Regions from separate parts of the Altererythrobacter sp. H2 genome, predicted to be linked through region 1. Evidence: predicted binding sites of a transcription regulator. Region 1 holds the regulator's gene; each other region holds the start of a gene.
The links. The regulator LexA, encoded in region 1, represses DNA repair genes until DNA is damaged. The targets are predictions, from matches to a motif close to GTTCCNCNCTTGTTCT.

Region 1 (4,789 bases):
GCCGTCCGCTTGTCCAGCCTTGCCGATGCCTGCGAGCAATTTGTCGGAAGGGCCGGATTTGAGCGGGCTCCCTGGCTCACGATTGCCTTCGCTGCGGGCGTTGCGGCGTGGTTTGCACTAGATGCGCCGTGGGAATGGTCGGCCTTTATCGGGGCCTGCCTGATCGCAGCGATTGCGGCTGCGGCCCTTTGGCGCGGTGACAGGAATCGCGCTGCCCTGCAATTGGCAGTCATCACCACCAGTCTCTTGCTCGCTGCAGGGGTGGGGACGGTGTGGGCAAGGTCGGCCCTGGTTGGTGCGGAGCCGATTACCCGGACGAGCGTCACGATCATCGTTGGCCGCGTGCTTGACCGGCAGGAACAGCCCGCCCAGCAGCGTATCCGCCTGGTTCTGGCCATTCGCGATGCCGAGGCAGGCATCGCCCGCAAGATCCGGATAAACCTGCCCGCTGCCGATGCAACGCCAGCCATGACCGAGGGCGCGGTGGTGCGTTTACGCGCGAGACTTTCGCCGCCTGCGCCGCCCATGCTTCCCGGAGGATATGACTTCGCCCGCCGCGCCTGGTTTGACGGGCTTGCTGCAACCGGCTCCGCCTTGGGCCCGGTCGAGGTGGTAGAGAACGCGCCGCAGGTGCGCGGTCTGGCGCAGGTCCAGCGCCGCCTTGCGGCCCATGTCCGGGAGCAGGTCGATGGCTCAGCCGGTACGATCGCAGCGGCCTTTGCCAGCGGTGACCGGGGCGCGATCGACCTGGGTGACGAAAAAGCCATGCGCGATTCCGGGCTGACTCACCTGCTCTCGATCAGCGGGGTCCATGTCAGCGCAGTGATCGCGGCAGGGTACCTGCTGGCACTCAAGCTGCTGGCCTTGTCACCTTGGCTGGCGCTGAGAATTCGCCTGCCGGTCCTGGCGGCGGGGGTAGGGGCACTGGCCGGTGTCGGGTACACCCTGCTGACAGGTGCCGAAGTGCCGACGGTGCGCAGCTGCATAGGCGCGTTGCTGGTCCTGACTGCCCTGGCGATTGGACGGGAGCCCCTGTCCGTGCGGATGCTGGCAACCGCGGCTTTTCTGGTGCTGCTGGTCTGGCCGGAAGCGCTGATCGGCCCGAGTTTCCAGATGAGCTTTGCCGCTGTTCTGGCGATTATTGCGCTGCACGAGAGCCGACCGGTAAAGGCCTTCCTCGCTGCGCGAGAGGAAAGCTGGCTGGCGCGGCAGGGGCGCAGGCTGGCAATGCTGCTGGCCACCGGGCTGGTGATCGAAGCGGTGCTCACGCCGATCGTGCTGTTCCATTTTCACCGCGCGGGCCTTTACGGAGCTTTCGCCAACGTCATCGCCATCCCGCTGGTCACACTGATATCCATGCCAGCCATTGCACTCGGCCTGCTGCTCGACACCGTCGGGCTGGGACGGCCGGCGTGGTGGGTGAGCGAGAAGTCGCTCGAAGCCCTGCTGGCGATTGCCCACTGGACGGCTGACCAGCCGGGTGCGGTGAAGCTGATGCCGCAAATGGGCGCGGGCACCTTTGCCTTGTTTGTCGTGGGCGGAATCTGGCTCGCGCTGTGGCATGGGCGGGTCCGGCTGCTAGGCCTCGTTCCGGTTGCTGCAGCGGCAGTTGCGCTGGTGATGACCCCAGTGCCCGACGTGTTGGTTTCGACAGACGGCAGACAGGTCGGCATCACCGGGGAAGGTGAGCGCCTCCTCATGCTGCGCGAGACGCGGAGCGAGTACGTGCGCGACAACCTGCTGGAAACCGCCGGCCTATCCGGCGAGCCGATTTCCCTCAAGGACTGGCCGGGCGCGCAATGCAGCCGCGATTTCTGCACCCTGGCAATCGAACGTGATGGGCGCAAGTGGGCCTTGCTGATGGCCTTGAACCGCGAGCGGGTCGAGGAGCGTGCACTGGCTTCTGCCTGCGAACGCGCCGACATCGTCATTGCCGACCGCTGGCTGCCCGCAAGTTGCCGCCCGACCTGGCTCAAGGCCGACCGCAAGATGCTGGAGCAAACCGGCGGCCTCGCCATCTACCTCCCGGATGAGCGGATCGAAACGGTTGCCGCAAGCCAGGGCGACCATGGCTGGTGGCACAAGCCGCCCGACCGGACGCCTGCGAAGCCAACTAACTCAGTGATAGCGCCGTAGGAGGCCCGCGAGTTTGCCCTGGACCTGGACCCGATGGGGTTCGTAGACCTGCGGGTCATAACTCGCATTGGCCGGATCAAGCCGCACCATCCCCGCATCGCGGTGCAGGTACTTCAGCGTCGCTTCCTCGTTGTCGACCAGCGCGACCACGATTTCACCATCACGCGCGGTATCGGTCCGGCGGACCAGCGCGAAGTCCCCGTCGAAGATGCCTGCCTCGATCATCGAATCGCCGGAAACCTCCAGCGCGTAATGCTCGCCCGGGCCCAGCAGGGCGGCGGGGACCGGCAGGCTGCTGTGCTCCTCGAAAGCCTCAATCGGCGCACCGGCGGCAATCCGGCCATGCAGCGGGATATCGACCACATCGTTGGCCGGGCGCGGCGCCTGCTTCGCAGGTGCGCGGGCCAGGCTGACCGGATCATTGGCTGCACGGGGCGCTGCTTTCGGCACCGACAGCACGTCTTCCGGCTGCTTGAGCACCTCCAGCGCGCGGGCCCGGTTGGGCAGCCGGCGGATGAAGCCGCGCTCTTCCAGAGCGGAAATCAGGCGGTGAACGCCGGACTTGCTCTTGAGATCGAGCGCTTCCTTCATTTCCTCGAAACTGGGGGAAATGCCGGTTTCTTCCAGGCGAACCTGAATGAAGCGGATCAGTTCATGCTGCTTGGCTGTCAGCATCGCGGAGGCTCCCTGTGCCGTTCCTGTTCCGCCCGCGCCATGCGAACGAATGTGGAACAAGTAGGCAACCCCGTTTCACGAGTCAAGCATTTCAGCCGTTTCCGAGCAGGTAGACCGGAACAGGCGTTCCCGCTTTAGCCTCATCGGCGTGTGCGGGACGGTCGATCAGCACGTCAGACCGGGCGAGGCTGAGCAAGGCGCTGCTGTCCTGCTCGCGCGATGGCATCACGCCATCCGGCCTGAGCGACCCGCGCAGCAATTCGCGCCTTGGTCCGCCCGGTGCGCAGTCGGTTGCCAGGGGGATGGATACGGTTTGCGGGAGGCATTCGGCCGCCCCCAGCAACCGGCGCAGCGCAGGCAGCATGAACAGGAAGCCGGTCACGAAGGCCGAAACCGGGTTGCCAGGCAGGCCAATCACGACCTGGCGGCCGCGCCGGGCGACCATCAGCGGCTTGCCGGGCTTCATCGCAACCTTCCAGAAGTCGAGCTCTGCCCCAACTGCCTCCAGCGCAGGCCGGGCCAGGTCATGGACGCCCACAGAGGCGCCGCCGGTCAGGACCAGCAGGTCGGCATCGGCATGGTCCTCCAGCGCGGCGACGATCGCATCGAGCCGGTCGGGCAGGGGTGCGCCCTGCCGCACGGTGCAGGGCAGCGATGACGCCATGGCCCCGAGCATGGCGCCGTTGCTGGCGGGGATCTGGTGGACAGCGCAGGAGGTAGGGTCGCTGGTCAGCTCGTCACCGCTGTCGAACACGGCCACGGTCGGCGCAGCGTGGACGGGCACCGTCGCATGGCCGGCAGAGCGCACCAGTGCCAGTTGCGCCGGGCCGATCCAGGGCCCGGCGGGCAGGAGGAGAGCGCCGGGCGCGAACTCGAACCCCTTGCGGCGGATGTGCTTGCCAGCGGCCGGATCGACGGTGGCGGAGACCTGCGCGCCCGCCACCAGGGCATCTTCCTGGATCAGCACGCGGTCCGCCCCAAGGGGCAGGATCGCGCCGGTCGAGATGCGGACGCATTGCCCCGCTGCGATCGGCCCGCCAAACGGCTCGCCGCAGCGGCTCTCGCCCAATCGCTGCCACGGGCCTGTGCCCGCCACCGCGTAGCCGTCCATCGCCGAAAGGTCGGCCGGCGGCTGGGTCCGCGCCGCCACCAGCGGCTGCGCAAGGTAGCGGCCCAGCGCCCGCTCGACCGGCACCGCCTCCGCCGGCATCGGCGCGAGCAGGGCCAGCATCCGCGCCTGCGCCTGCTCGATGGTGAGCGCAGGCAGGCTCATTCCGCCACCCAGTCACCCGACTTGCCGCCGCTCTTGGCAAGCAGCCGCACCGACTCGATCACCATGCCCTTGTCGAGCGCCTTGGCCATGTCATAGACTGTGAGCAGCGCCACCGAAGCGGCTGTCATTGCTTCCATTTCCACGCCGGTCTTGCCGGTGAGCGAGGCTGTGGCCGTGACCGCGACCCCGCCATCGATGTAGTCGAACGTGACTTCCACAGAGGTCAGCGCCAGCGGATGGCACAACGGGATCAGTTCGGCCGTCTTCTTGGCGGCCATGATCCCGGCGATCCGTGCGGTGCCGAGCACATCGCCCTTGGGCGCGTCGCCAGCCCGGATCGCCGCCAGCGCCCCCTCGCTCATGCGGATCACGCCCCCGGCCCGGGCCATGCGCTGCGTTTCGGCCTTGCCGCCGACATCGACCATGTGCGCTGCGCCCGACTCGTTGAGATGGGTCAAACGGCTCATTGGCCGGGTCCCCGCAAGTGCCTGGAATCCGGAGACCTGTTACACATGTTACACAGTCCTGGAGAGAAAAAGTCCGGGCGGTGCATCTCACCAGACGGGGGCAGGAAAACGGACGGAGTGGCACTCATGCTCATCCGCCCTCTATGCCAGACGAGCACCTTGTAGGACAGTGTCTGCGCGTCAGGCTCGTCCTGTCAAAAGTGCCCGCGTCGCGCCCTCTACATCGGCCTGCCGCATC
Region 2 (4,789 bases), 330 kb from region 1:
GGCTTGGGCAGGTCGGTGCGGCTGCCGTCGGCGGCCTGCTCGAACTGCATGAACACCAGGTTCCAGATCTCGATGAACCGGTCGCCGTCCTCGTCCGGGCTGCCCGGAGGGCCGCCGGGGATATGGTCGCCGTGGTCGTAGAAAATCTCGCTGCACGGGCCGCAGGGGCCGGTATCGCCCATCGACCAGAAGTTGTCGCTGGTCGGGATGCGGATGATCCGCTCCTCCGGCAGCCCGGCAATCTTGCGCCACAGATCGAACGCCTCGTCATCGGTGTGATAGACAGTGGCGGTGAGCTTGTCGGCCGGCAGACCCCATTCGCGGGTCAGCAGGGTCCAGGCATGGAGGATCGCCTGTTCCTTGAAATAGTCCCCGAACGAGAAGTTGCCGAGCATCTCGAAGAAGGTGTGATGCCGGGCGGTGTAGCCGACATTGTCGAGATCGTTGTGCTTGCCCCCGGCGCGGACACACTTCTGGCTGCTGGTGGCCGTGGGTGCGGGCGGGGTTTCCAGCCCGGTGAACATGTTCTTGAACGGCACCATCCCCGCGTTGACGAACATCAGCGTGGGATCGCTGTAGGGAACCAGCGGCGCACTCGGGCGCACGGCATGGCCAGCCTTGCCGAAATAATCGAGGAAGCTGCGGCGGATTTCGTTGGTGGACGTCATGCCCCGCGAATTAGGCACAAGCCGCGCGTGCGACAAGCGGATTAAGCGGGTGTCTGAGAACGGCGCAACCGATTACAACGCCTTTTGTGCCGAAACGATCCATGCCCCTGCTCGCAAGGCGATCAGCCCGCCCTCGACATTGTTGGCCAGGAAGCGGCGCAGACGGCCGATGAAGTTGGCGCGATCCTCGTCCGGCAGCATCCGGGCGGCGCGCGCGGCGGGCCCGATCGTGAGCATGTAGGAGACCGCATCCTCCAGCGGGTTCTCCCCGCCCCCCAGGATGAAAGCGAAGTCGACCGGTTCCAGCCGGATCTCCTGCCAGCCAGCCTCGGCCAGTATGCCTTCGACCTGGACCGGGTCAGCCATTGCGAACGGCCCGGGGGTCAGCGGGTCGATCGGAACGACCGCCTCGGGCGGGAGGAGCGAGATGACCCGGTCGGCCCAGGGATTCTCCGACACATCGCGGAAGCAGGAATAGACCAGTCTCGCGCCGGGGGCGGCCATGGCCAGGAGATGGGCGAAGGCTGCGACCGGCCGGTCAAAGAACATCACACCGTGGCGGGAGGCAATCAGGTCAGGGGCATAGCCGGGCAGTTGCCAGTGCGACGCATCGCCCTCGTCGAAGAACACGTTGCCGAGATAGCCGCTGCGTTCCCGCGCGACCGCGATCAGGTCAGGGCTGATGTCGAGGCCGACCACTTCCGCGCCGGCATGGCCGCGGGCCAGGGCCAGCGAGAGTTCGCCGGCACCACAGCCGACATCGAGCGCCCGGCGAAACGGGCGGGCGCTGGCGCGGTTGAGCAGGACATCGGTCAGGCCGGTGAAGCTGCGATCGGTGCGGCGCCACTCGGCCGCCCAGTTCTGGCCGACCCGGCCCTGCCACTCGTTCTTGTCCGTCACTGCCTTGCCCTTTGTTGCGAACCCGGGGGCGTTCTCGCGGCAAAGCATACCGGCAATCAAGGGGTTGGCAAGCCGACGGGGGTCGACAATGGTCCGAAGCGGAGGCAAGGATGCGGCTCACCAACGGGGCGCCCGGCACGGGATCCGCCGAGGCGCATGACGTCGGGGGCGGTAGATCTCAGGGGCAGACGACATGCGGCTGGGGCGGAAGATGTCCGGGCGGACGGCGTGCGGGGCGGGGGCAGGCCCGCCGGACAAGAAAAACCGGCGCGTGGCGAAGCTCGCCATCACGCCGGTTTTCCGTTTTCCCGGGCGCGCCCGCCAGTGCGACGGGGATCATGCGCCCGCTTGAGCAGCGATGGTTCAGTCCTCCGCGTCAGGACCGGCCATCATCTCCTCGGCGACAACGTCGGTTCGGCCGCGGATGGCGGCTTCCAGCTTGTCGCAAAGTTCGGTATTTTCCTTGAGGAACTGCTTGGCGTTCTCGCGCCCCTGGCCGATCCGGATCGAATCGTAGCTGAACCAGCTGCCCGATTTCTCCACCACCCCGGCCTTGACCCCGAGATCGAGGATCTCGCCGATCTTGGAAATGCCTTCACCATACATGATGTCGAATTCGACCTGTTTGAACGGAGGGGCCACCTTGTTCTTGACCACCTTCACCCGGGTCGCGTTGCCGACGATCTCGTCACGATCCTTGATCTGCCCGGTGCGGCGAATGTCGAGCCGGACACTGGCATAGAACTTGAGCGCATTGCCGCCGGTGGTGGTTTCCGGGTTGCCATACATCACGCCGATCTTCATCCGCAGCTGGTTGATGAAGATCACCATGCACTTGGAGCGGCTGATCGAGCCGGTCAGCTTGCGCAGGCTCTGGCTCATCAGGCGGGCCTGGAGGCCGACATGGCTGTCACCCATTTCGCCCTCGATCTCCGCACGCGGAACCAGGGCGGCAACCGAGTCGACCACCAGCACGTCGATCGCGTTGGAGCGGACCAGGGTATCCACGATTTCCAGCGCCTGTTCGCCGGTATCGGGCTGCGACACGATCAGCTCGTCAATGTCGACCCCCAGCTTCTTGGCATAGACCGGGTCGAGCGCGTGCTCGGCATCGACGAAGGCAGCGGTGCCGCCAGCCTTCTGCGCCTCGGCAATCACATGCAGGGCCAGCGTCGTCTTGCCGGAGCTTTCCGGGCCATAGACCTCGATCACCCGGCCCTTGGGCAAGCCGCCCACGCCAAGCGCAATGTCGAGCCCGAGCGAACCGGTGGGGATTACCTCCACCTGCATCGCTTCCTTGCTGCCCAGCTTCATCGCCGAGCCCTTGCCGAATGCACGGTCAATCTGCGCGAGCGCTGCATCGAGCGCCTTCTGCCGTTCTGCGTTCACTTCCTTGCCTTCCACCAGCTTGAGTTGCGCAGCCATCGCATGACCTCCTTCGCTTGCCTAGGGCCTGGTGCCCGTTATCGACGAAAGACGATGTATCGCATTTGTTCCGGCAGAACAAGAGTGGAACAGAACTTTTTTAAACAGGCCTTTCAGCGCCCTGCCTAGCCGGTTTCGCGCAGCTGCCAGTCGAACTGCTCGGTCCTGTTCGCCGGCACCGTGACCTCGACCACGAGCGCGCCGTCCCTGACCTCGGTCTTGCGGCGCGGCCAGCGGGCCTCGATCTCGCCCGCCCCGCCCAGCACCACGCGCACCCGCACCGGATGGCTATTGGCATTGCTGATCTCGGCCCGCATCCTTCGCCACTTCGCGCCGTCTTCGGGCGGGTCACCCGGCCCGTTGTAGGCGCACTGGCTGAACACCTGTGCACTGTCCGACAGCTCCAGCTCGACATCCTGGCCCACGGGATAGTCACGCAGATCGGTTTCGGCGACCAGCTGGGTGCCGAGCGCGCCCGGCTCGAACACCGCCATCGCGCCCTGCGGCAGAGCTACGCCGAGCCCTTTCTTCATCTCGTTGCGCGTGACCAGCAGGACCTCGGCCTGTTCCAGGTCTCCCACGTCGTCGGTGGCGGCATACCTTTCCCACGGATCGCACCCGATCCGGTAGAGATAGCGCGCCCGCACCGCGTCCTTGCTCAGGAAGGCAACCTGCTTGAGCCCCTTGGCCGCCACGGTGACCGGGAACGGCACCCGGTAAAGCTTGAGATCGCCCAGCTGCTCTTCCTCGGCCGTGCGAACCTTCTGAGCTGTCACGACGATCCGGTTCATCCGCGATCCGGTAACCATGATTTCCGCCGCATCCGCCATCATCGCAGGAGCTGGGGGCGGCGGTGGCGGCGGAGGGGGATAGGACCCGTAGAACGGCATGCCCGACCCCTCGGCGGTGCTCCCCAGCGGGTAGCAGGTCAGCCGCAGGGGATCGGCCACCGGCGGTTCGGCCAGATCCCGGTAATTGCTGGTGACGTTGAGCGTGCCGGCGATCACCATCAGTTCGGCATCGGGAAATGATTGCCCGTTGTCGTTGAGCAGGGTCAGCCAGCTCAGCAGCCGCATCGTAAACTCGCCGTCACCCTTCGCGTCGTCGCGCGACTCGGCCAGGGTGGCGACATAGTTGGCCTGCCAGTCAAACCCCCAGGCGAGATAGGTCAGGGTGACGGTATAGGTCCCCCCACCTGCATCGCGGGTATCGATGCTGAACACCGGGCTGGCGGAAAGCCCTGCGGGAATGCGGTCAAAAGTCAGCCCCTCGGGCAAGCCGGCGCAGCGCACCGCCTCGAACCCGGCCCCGGTCTGGAGCACCAGCCCGCCATCGGCGCGGGTGCGGACGACCGCCTCTTCGCTCACCGCCTTGCCGGTGGCAGGGTTGGTGCGGGTAATGGTGACCCGGTTGCCCAGCGCGCCGTTGACCAGCGCGGCGGGCGAAAGCAGCTCCGCGTTGCGGTTCATCTCGATCGTGCCGCCCGGCAGGCCGGTGACGATCGCGGTCACCCCCACCATGCCTTCAGCCACGCCTTCGAAGCGCACGGTCGATTCGCCCGGCGGCAGGGTAACAGTGCGGGTTTCACTGATCATCGCGAAGCCTTGCGGCCAGTCACGGTTCATCGCCTCGCCCGTGCCGCGCGACGGGTCGCGGTAGAGCGTGACCGACATGGCCTGCGGCGCGGAGGCGTCCACCACCTCGCGCGCCTGCAACGGGCTTGCCAGCGACAGCAGGGCCAGGGCGGCAGTGATCAGGCGCATGGCCCGCGCGCCCCGTCAGTACCGGGTTTCGTA
Region 3 (4,789 bases), 420 kb from region 1:
GTAGCCCTCGACCGGTTGCACCGGCTCGGATGGATTGGCCCGGCCAGCTGGGTAGCGCTGGAAACCGGTGCCAGTGAAACGGTCGACGTCAAAGGCTTCACGATCGAAGCGGAGCGCAAGGTGGGCAAGGCCAAGCTGTGGTTTGCCAGGGTAGCCGGAGAAATCTGACCTTCAGCCTGACAGGACAGGTGGGCCGGACTTCCACGGTCCGGCCCGCTCTCACTCACTGACCGCCGGGGTTGCGGCAGCTGTCGCGGCGGGTGGCTGTACACACCGGGTATTCGCCCTGGGGCGGCGGCGGGACCTGCTGCATCACGGTGTTGTCGGTCCAGCGCACGGAGCCGGGATTGCCAGCCATATTGCGCACCGCAGTGCTGCGCGCCGCTGCCGTCGCAGGTGCGGTGGCAGGACTCGTGGTGTCGCCCATGGCGCCCGGGGTCGACCCGGTCATAGGTGCCTGGCTCCTCGACTGGGCAGGCGGAGGCATTGCGCCATCAGGCGGGGTCATGCCCGGATTGGCTGGCGGCGGGGCTGCGGGCGGCGGGGCGGTGCCCTGCAACTGCTGGTTGATCGAGGCCCAGGTCTGCGCCTGCTGCTCCGGAGTCATGGCCATGATCCGCATGCGCTGATCATCATTAAGCAGCCACCAGCCGCGCTGCTGATCGGCGTCAAGCGTCCAGTAATAGGTACGGGTATTTTCGGGCCAGGCTTCATACCGGCTTCGCCGGTCCGGGGGCCAGCTGTCAAAATCGCGTTGCTGCTCGGCGCTCATCGTCGAGGCAGCCTGGCCCGCCGTTGAGGGCCTGTCAGGCATGGCAGAATCCTGAGCGGACAATGGCAGGGCAGTGGCCAGCGCGATCGCTGCGGCAAACGTCACTTTGTTCATGATGGTCTCCTACGTTAGCCCTGTTGTTTCGGTCGCAACCCGGCCAGCCGCCGGCTTGTTCCCCCCAGACCAACCTAAGTTAGGCAACCGGATGGAGAATCCGGGATGGATCGGGCAAGAAGGGCGGCAAGGCGAACCGTGAAACGCGCGCCTTGCCGCCCCAGTCAGGTGGATCAGCTCTGCGGATCTTCCACCGGCGCGGCCTGCTCGTTCTGGGCGGCAAACCGCTGCTCAACCTGTTGCCAGGCGGCGGCGCGTTCGGGTTCGGCCATCATGCTAAGCGCCTGCTTGTCGCTGTCGGGCAGCCCCCAGAAGAGCGCACGGCGATTTTCCGGCAGGGTCTGGAAGTAATCCCGGATTGGCTGGGGCCAGGCGGCAAATTCCGCTTTCCGCTCTGCCGGCCGCCCGGCCATATCGGCTTCGTCAGTCTCATGGGCGCTGTTGTGGGGTGCCTCCGAAGCTGGCGCGCTGCCGTGAGCCGCCGGGTCCGATCCGTGATGGTCTTGCGCAGCGGCAGGAACGGCGAACAGGGCAACAAGACCGGAAATGACAAATAGTGTGGGGTACCGCATGGTATGCTCCTTTGACGATTGAACCATGCGTGACGAACGCGACCCGGACGGGGTGTGAGGGCATCAAGCCACGCAGGCAAGCTACCCCGGCGGCGATTGGGCTTGCCGGATGCAGGACCGGGCGGACCGTGTGCCCTTTTCGCGACGGAGCGAACCGGCCTCCGGAAAAGCCGAACCCGGGCTTGCTTGCGGTTCAGGCCGATGTTCCCTAGCTGTTCACGCAACCATGCAATCCGAATCCCCTCCTGTCGCCCCCGTGCCCCCTTATGCCGCGCGGCTGAACCCGCCACAGCAGCAGGCGGTGCTGACCACCGAAGGGCCGGTGCTGATGCTGGCCGGGGCAGGGACCGGGAAGACGGCGGCGCTGACTGCGCGCCTCGCCCATCTCGTCGCCACCCGGCGCGCCTGGCCGAGCGAGATCCTCTGCGTCACTTTCACCAACAAGGCCGCGCGCGAGATGCGCCACCGGGTTGGTCAGCACATTGGTGACGCGGTGGAAGGAATGCCCTGGCTCGGCACGTTCCATTCGATCGGGGCGAAGATGCTGCGCCGCCATGCCGAGCTGGTCGGGCTTCAGTCGAACTACACCATCATCGATACCGACGACCAGTTACGGCTGCTCAAGCAGCTGATCCAGCAGAACGACCTCGACGAGAAGCGCTGGCCCGCGCGCCAGCTGGCCGGTCTGATCGATCGCTGGAAGAATCGCGGGCTCAACCCCGGCGATCTCGATGCGGTGGAGAACGAAGCCTATGCCAATGGGCGCGGGGCACAGTTCTATCAGCTCTATCAGGACCGGCTGAAGGCGTTGAATGCGTGCGATTTCGGCGATCTGCTGCTGCACATGCTCAACGTGTTCCGCACCCACCGCGAGGTGCTGGAGATCTACCAGCAACGCTTCAAGTACATCCTGGTTGACGAATACCAGGACACCAACCAGGTCCAGTACCTGTGGCTGCGGCTGCTGGCGCAGGAGCGCAAGAACATCTGCGTGGTCGGGGATGACGACCAGTCGATCTATTCCTGGCGCGGGGCGGAAGTCGCCAACATTCTGCGCTTCGAGAAGGATTTTCCGGGCGCGGCGGTGATCAAGCTGGAGCAGAACTATCGCTCCACCCCGCACATTCTTGCGGCCGCCAGCGGGCTGATCCGCGCCAACAGCCAGCGCCACGACAAGACCCTGTGGACCGAAGTCAATGGCGGCGACAAGGTGCGCGTGATCGGTGTGTGGGACGGGCCGGAGGAAGCCCGCCGGGTGGGCGAAGAGATCGAGCGGCTGGAACGCGAAGGCGCGGCGCTGGACCAGGTGGCGATCCTCGTGCGCGCCCAGTATCAGACCCGCGAGTTCGAGGACCGCTTCATCCAGATTGGCCTGGGCTACAAGATCGTCGGCGGTTTCCGGTTCTACGAGCGAGCGGAAATCCGCGATGCACTCGCCTATTTGCGCGTCATCGCCCAGCCGCAAGACGATCTGGCGTTCGAGCGGATCCACAACCAGCCCAAGCGCGGCCTTGGCGCCAAGACGCTGGAGAAGATGCACCAGCACGCCCGGCGCACCGGCTTGCCCCTTGCCGCCGCTGCCCTGCAACTGGCTGACAGCGACGAATTGCCTGCCCGCGCCGGGAACACGATTGCCGGGCTGCTTGGCCAGTTCCTGCACTGGCGCGAACTGGCCAAGCAGACCAGCCCGGCGGAGCTTATGCGCCAGGTGCTCGACGATTGCGGCTATCTCGCCATGCTGGAGGCGGAAAGAACTGCTGAAGCCAAGGGGCGGATCGAAAACCTGTCCGAGCTTGCCCGCGCGATGGAGGACTATGATACGCTCGGCGATTTCCTCGAACATGTCGCGCTGGTGATGGACAACGAGGCCGCGAACGACGCCGAGAAGGTCACCATCATGACCATGCATGCGGCCAAGGGGCTGGAATTCGACAACGTCTTCCTGCCCGGATGGGAAGAAGGCGTGTTTCCCAGCCAGCGTGCGCTGGACGAAGGCGGGCTTGCCTCACTGGAGGAAGAGCGGCGCCTTGCCTACGTTGCCCTCACCCGCGCCCGGCGGCACTGCACCGTGTTCCATGCCGCCAACCGCCGCATTTACGGCCAGTGGACCAGCTCGATCCCGAGCCGCTTCATCGAAGAACTGCCCGACGAGCATATCGAGCAGGAAACCACGCTGACCGGAGGCGCCTCCCTGTGGCGCGCCAACTGGAGCGAGACCGACGACCCGTTCGCCCATGTCAGCCAGGCTCGCCCGGATCGCGGCAACACCCGCGGGCCCGGCTGGCAGCGGGCCCTCGCCACCGGCTATGACAGCCGCCCGGCGCGGGTGGAGGAGAGCCGCCGCAGCGCGGCCAGCTTTGCTGCCAAGGCCCGCACCGATGTCGCAGTCGGCAGCCGCGTGTTCCACGATAAGTTCGGTTATGGCACCGTGGTCGATCAGGAAGGCAACAAGCTGGAAATAGCGTTTGAGCAAGCCGGCACCAAGCGGGTGATCGACAGCTTCATCACGCTGGCAGACTGATGCCTAGCCCCGCCCGCGATAACCGGCCACGCCCTGTTCGGGCACCCACAGTCCTTCGGGCACGGCGCCGGTCTGCCAGAACACGTCGATCGGGATGCCGCCGCGCGGATACCAGTAGCCGCCGATCCGCAGCCACCGGGGCTGCATTTCCGCCGCCAGCCGCTGGCCAATGCCAACGGTTACGTCCTCGTGAAAGCCATTGTGGTTGCGGAAGCTGCCGAGAAACAGCTTGAGGCTCTTCGATTCGACGATCGTTTCGCTTGGCGCATAGTCGATTACCAGATGGGCGAAATCAGGCGCACCGGTTACCGGGCAGAGCGAGGTGAATTCCGGCACGGCAAAGCGCACCAGGTAGAGCGCACCTGCGCGCGGATTGGGCACATAATCGAGCAAGGCCTCACCGGGCGAAGCGGGCAAGGCGGTCTGCTGGCCAAGGAAGCGGGGGGCGCTGTGCGCGGGATCTGGTGTGTCGCTCATGCCGCGCATGTGGCGTCAACAGGCGCCCGGCACAAGTCATCGCTGGCAGTGGCAGGTTTCAGCCCCTATTCAGCGCCGCAAGCCAATCGCCCCGCATTCATTTTCTCAAGCCCTCACACAGCCAGGCCATGACACCCATCCGCTTTGCCCTTCTTCTTGCTCTGGCCCCCGCCACGATGGCGGGCGCAGCACCGACTGTGCGCGATTTCCAGTTGCCGCCGAGCCCGACCGAGTCCCCCTCCCCCTCGCCGCAAGTGCAGGGGCCGGTCGATCCGGATGCGCCCATCGCAACCCGGCCCCGCCCCGTGGAGACGGCCTCGCCTGCACCCACAC

Region 2: recA (recombinase RecA) is a predicted target of LexA. The motif match lies at 3,069-3,084, and genes of this name have one in related genera.
Region 3: U4960_RS06610 (ATP-dependent helicase) is a predicted target of LexA. The motif match lies at 1,662-1,677, and genes of this name have one in related genera.

The regions. Positions count from the first base shown of each region.
Region 1 is NZ_CP141285.1:1,707,145-1,711,933, reverse strand. Features, by position in the region: gene U4960_RS08650 (ComEC/Rec2 family competence protein) at 1-2,136, shown strand, start outside; gene lexA (transcriptional repressor LexA) at 2,119-2,811, opposite strand; gene U4960_RS08640 (molybdopterin molybdotransferase MoeA) at 2,903-4,084, opposite strand; gene moaC (cyclic pyranopterin monophosphate synthase MoaC) at 4,081-4,551, opposite strand; gene trpC (indole-3-glycerol phosphate synthase TrpC) at 4,732-4,789, opposite strand, start outside.
Region 2 is NZ_CP141285.1:1,376,354-1,381,142, reverse strand. Features, by position in the region: gene alaS (alanine--tRNA ligase) at 1-668, opposite strand, end outside; gene U4960_RS07055 (class I SAM-dependent methyltransferase) at 741-1,568, opposite strand; gene recA (recombinase RecA) at 1,932-2,993, opposite strand; gene U4960_RS07045 (DUF4139 domain-containing protein) at 3,119-4,756, opposite strand; partial or broken gene U4960_RS07040 (DUF4139 domain-containing protein) at 4,772-4,789, opposite strand, start outside.
Region 3 is NZ_CP141285.1:1,287,948-1,292,736, reverse strand. Features, by position in the region: gene rsmD (16S rRNA (guanine(966)-N(2))-methyltransferase RsmD) at 1-168, shown strand, start outside; gene U4960_RS06620 (hypothetical protein) at 224-886, opposite strand; gene U4960_RS06615 (hypothetical protein) at 1,060-1,458, opposite strand; gene U4960_RS06610 (ATP-dependent helicase) at 1,685-3,979, shown strand; gene queF (preQ(1) synthase) at 3,983-4,456, opposite strand.